2 regions of the Terribacillus sp. 7520-G genome follow, and region 2 is predicted to be linked to the other one. Evidence: riboswitches for the same ligand, from Rfam matches in the RefSeq annotation. Region 2 holds a riboswitch; the other holds the start of a gene.
The links. Region 2 has a riboswitch for S-adenosylmethionine ahead of metK (methionine adenosyltransferase). Riboswitches for the same ligand answer to the same signal wherever they lie in the genome.

Region 1 (2,410 bases), on a different contig from region 2:
AAGATCAAGCCTCCGCCTTAGCTGGTGCCCTGGAAGCAACCCGATAAAAGTGTCCATTGGATTCTACGCTTTCTGCGTGTATAGAAACAGTCTCACCAGTCGGTAAATGGACGAAAGGTACTTTCTCTTTTTTCTCGGTAAATCGGATTTCCCGTTTTACAACGACCTCTTTTCGCTTATGGACGAGATTAGCCAAATCCTCGACAATGGCGCTTGCTGTCGGCAAGGCACCAGCACCCGGACCCTGGAGCTTCAGCTTGCCAACCAGGTCACCTTCGATACACACGGCATTATCCACTCCATCGACACTGTACAGCGGATGATCTGCAGATAATATCACCGGTTCGACAGAGGCTGTGACTTCCCCTCCTGCATTTTCAAGCGTTGCAACATGCTTTATTTTCCAGCCTCTTCCTGCTGCCTCCTGGATATCCTGCGCGGAAACGGACCGGATTCCCCTGCGCGTCACTTTTTCCCAATCCGGCTGGGCCTCGAATAATAAATCACTCAGGACCATCAGTTTATAAAAAGCATCCCAGCCATCCACATCGTTGGCTGGATCCGCCTCTGCAAATCCGGCTTCCTGCGCAAGCCGCAGTGCATCTTCAAATATCAATCCTTTATCGGCCATTTCAGTCAGGATGAAATTGGAGGTGCCATTCAATATCGCCTCCACTTTGACAACACGATTGATATGCAGGAGCTGCTTCAGTGTGCCGATTACCGGGACACCGCCTGCCACTGCTGCTTCATATTCCAGCCTGACACCTTTTTGCTTTGCCAATCGCTTTAGTTCTGCCCCGCGGGATGCAATCAGCTCTTTATTCGCCGTGATGATATGACAGCCGCGATGGATTGCCTCACTCAGATAGCTGAAGGCAGGCTCGATGCCCACACTCGCTTCGATGATTACATCGAGCTTTTCGATTGCAAAAAGCTCCGCTGCTTCGTCGGTGAGAAGTGCATCCGTGACTTGCCCTGCATACTTCTGTTTATCGCGCACCAATACACCCGCCACCTGTACTTCTTTCCCGAATATCGTCTGCAGATTCTCCTGATGGGAGCGGATTGTCCTCCCCACTGCGCTGCCTACGGTACCATAACCTATCAATCCAATTTTAACTGCTGTCATCCTTGCTGCCTCCTTCGAGTGATTTTACGCATAAAAAAAGCCTCCCTGAGAGGACAGGGAGACGAATGAACCGCACTGTGTCTTCTCTCATCTGCAGGAATTAGCACCTATACAAGTCTAAGATTAACTTGCAGGTTGCCGGGCATCATCGGGCCAGTCCCTCCGCCACTCTTGATAAGAGTTTTGTATTCGTTTGTTATGAAGGAGTTTAGCATGAATAAGATACATCGTCAACTGAAAATTCACACAATATCAGCCGACCAGACTGTCATAAAGGGAACGCGCCCGGGCGATATCATTTACGCCATGAACGATTGCCCGCCCATCGGCAAATAACACAATCCGATGGCCTTTGTAGTGCAAGGCGAGCAAATGTTCATTGGCAGTGACATGATCGACCGCAGAAGCCCATTCCTCTGACAAAGCCGGCAGATCCAGTGATTTCTTGGCACCAGGCCGGATATGGACAGCTTCCCTGCCGCATAATACATCCATCCTCGTCTGTCTGGCACCGTCCAGAAAGGGCAGTGTGGCATTTGTGCTGCAGCTGGGACAGCTTGAATCCCTCAGCCCCCGTACGTCCACTCTCGAGTAATCACCCGTCCAAATATCAAACGCAGATAATTCCGGCGTTACTTTTTGACCGGATAGAAGCCGCAATGCCTGTGTCACCTGCATGGACGCCACCCATTGGACAATGGGACTGATGATTCCTGCCGTATCACATGTTTCACTTTGCTCAGGAAGCTGCTCGAGGAGACAATGCAAACATGGGGAAGCTTTGTCTCCCAGCACCGGATATGTCACACCATAGCTTCCGACACAAGCTCCGTATAAGAAAGGGATATCATGCTTCAGCGCTGCATCATTTACAATCAGCCGGGTCTCAAAATTGTCTGCAGCATCCAGAATCACATCCGCACCTTCCATCAGCTGCTCGATATTATGATGATCGACATTTTCGATTACTGGTTTTACCGTTACATGCTGATTGATAGCCTTTAGTCGTTTCGCTGCTGCTGCTGCTTTTGGCAAATAGGCAGCAGCATCTTCTTCCGTATACAGCTGCTGGCGCTGAAGATTATGAAGCTCGACATAATCCCGATCAATGAGCACCAGCTCCCCGATGCCTGCCCGCACTAGCATTTCTGCTGAAGCAGAGCCCAATGCGCCCATGCCGATCAACACGATTCTACCGTTCTCGACCCGTGCCTGCCCTTCCTTGCCGATAAACAATTCCTGCTTCCGATAACGATCCCGCATCAGGTAAACAATCCT
Region 2 (2,410 bases):
TCAGCATCTTGATGATGCCGGCAGGACGGAGGTCGAATAACTCGCGTACTGCTTTGACCAATGCTTCCTCGGATTGTTTGCCTGTTCCGAAAGTATCGATGCTGATGGAAACGGGCTCGGCAACACCGATCGCATACGCAAGCTGTACTTCACATTTCTCCGCAAGACCTGCAGCGACGATGTTTTTCGCAACATAGCGCGCTGCATATGCACCGGAACGGTCCACTTTCGTGGCATCTTTCCCGCTGAATGCCCCGCCGCCATGGCGTGCATAGCCTCCGTACGTATCAACGATGATCTTACGGCCAGTCAAACCGGCATCACCTTGAGGACCGCCGATGACGAAACGGCCAGTCGGGTTGATGATATATTTCGTGTCCTCATCCAGCAATTCCGCTGGGACAACCGGCTTGATCACAAGCTCTTTCAAGTCAGCATGGATCTGCGCTTGCTCCACTTCCGGATGATGCTGGGTGGAGATGACAATCGTATCGATCCGTACTGGTCGATCGTTCTCATCATATTCCACAGTCACCTGCGTTTTCCCGTCCGGGCGCAAGTAGCTCACGACCTCATCCTTCCGTATCTTCGCCAATTGCTTGGAAAGACGGTGCGCCAATGAAATCGGCAGCGGCATGAACTCCGGTGTTTCATTGCTGGCATAGCCGAACATCAATCCTTGGTCACCGGCACCGATGGCATCGATTTCTTCATCTGTCATCATGCCTTCACGGGCTTCGAGTGCTTGATCGACACCGCCTGCGATATCGGGCGATTGTTCATCGATTGCTGTCAGCACTGCACATGTATCAGCATCAAAGCCATATTTTGCACGTGTATAACCGATTTCCTTGATGGTTTTACGCACGATGCTTTGGATATCTACATAAGCGCTTGTCGTGATTTCTCCAGCTACCAGAACAAGGCCAGTTGTAACTGTCGTTTCACAAGCGACACGGGCATTCGGGTCCTTGGATAGGATTTCATCTAATATAGCATCCGAGATCTGGTCACAGATTTTATCCGGGTGGCCTTCTGTAACGGATTCTGAGGTAAATAATCGACGATTAGCAGTCATTCTGCCAAATCCCCCTTCAACTACGATTAATACGGAAGTTTTACTCTTTCCAAGTATGTTATTAAGAAACTTGATAATGGGTGAAGGTGAAAGAACACTACGTTAGTATTGCTCTTTTTCTATTATTAAGCCGTTACATGAAAAAAACCTTCCTCATAACAGAAGGCTGGCTTATTCCCTCTCTTATCGTTCAAGGTATCCCTTGCTCAGGTTGAGCACCATTTCACAAATGTGACGGTTGCCGGGTTTCTTAGGGCCTGTCCCTCCGCCTACTCTGAATAAGAGTGTTTTCCGTTCGGAACTATGTTATCGGAACAGCCTCCAGAAGTCAACCAAATCCTGCAATAACCGACAAAAACAATCGGAATTATCTGCCGGCTATTTTTAAGTTGGTGATTGCAAATGAAAATAGTATGTATTAATATTTTAATGTGTTATACTAATTAAAAATCACTACAAAAAGGCGGGATCCATATGCGAATGATGCATGCAGTGACAGCTTTAAAGGAATTGCGCAATCAACCCAATGTGAAAAGAAACCTATCCGCGGCTCAATTGACCGAGGCGGCATTGTCCCGCCAAGAGGCACGCCTGACAGAAACAGGTGCCCTGCGGGCGGCGACCGGCAAATATACCGGCCGTTCCCCAAAAGATAAATTCATTGTCAAGGATGAACTTTCCGAGAACAAAGTCGACTGGGGCAACGTGAATCAGCCGATAAGTGAAGAGACGTTCGAGCATTTGTTGGGGAAAGTCGTCGATTATTTGCAGGCACAGGAAGAAGTATTCTCTTTCCAAGGTTTTGCGGGAGCCGATGAACGCTATCATCTGCCGATACAGGTCATCAATGAATATGCATGGCATAACTTGTTCGCCCATCAGCTGTTCATCCGCCCGACTGACGAGGAGCTGGCATCCCATAAGCCTTCCTTCACTGTCATTTCTGCTCCAGGCGTAAAAGCAGATCCGCTTGTCGATGGCACGAATTCCGAAGCCTTCGTGATCGTATCCTTCAAGCAGCGTGTCATTGTCATCGGCGGAACGGAATATGCCGGCGAAATGAAGAAATCGATTTTCTCCGTGATGAATTTCCTGCTTCCGCAGCAGGAAATCCTGCCGATGCACTGCTCTGCGAATGTAGGTGCAGATGGCGATACCGCCCTTTTCTTCGGTCTATCCGGTACTGGTAAAACAACGCTTTCTGCCGATCCGGACCGGCCTTTGATCGGGGATGATGAACACGGATGGTCACCAGATGGCATCTTCAATATCGAAGGCGGCTGCTACGCCAAGTGCATCAATCTTTCCGCTGAGAAGGAGCCTGAAATCCAC

Region 1: another riboswitch for S-adenosylmethionine. It lies ahead of CHH53_RS11605 (homoserine dehydrogenase); the one in region 2 lies ahead of metK (methionine adenosyltransferase).

The regions. Positions count from the first base shown of each region.
Region 1 covers NZ_NQFP01000030.1:47,864-50,273, reverse strand. The annotation lists gene CHH53_RS11605 (homoserine dehydrogenase) at 5-1,132, opposite strand; SAM riboswitch class I at 1,217-1,313, opposite strand; gene CHH53_RS11600 (ThiF family adenylyltransferase) at 1,385-2,395, opposite strand; gene CHH53_RS11595 (thiazole synthase) at 2,395-2,410, opposite strand, start outside.
Region 2 covers NZ_NQFP01000024.1:128,099-130,508, reverse strand. The annotation lists gene metK (methionine adenosyltransferase) at 1-1,078, opposite strand, end outside; SAM riboswitch class I at 1,259-1,363, opposite strand; gene pckA (phosphoenolpyruvate carboxykinase (ATP)) at 1,553-2,410, shown strand, end outside.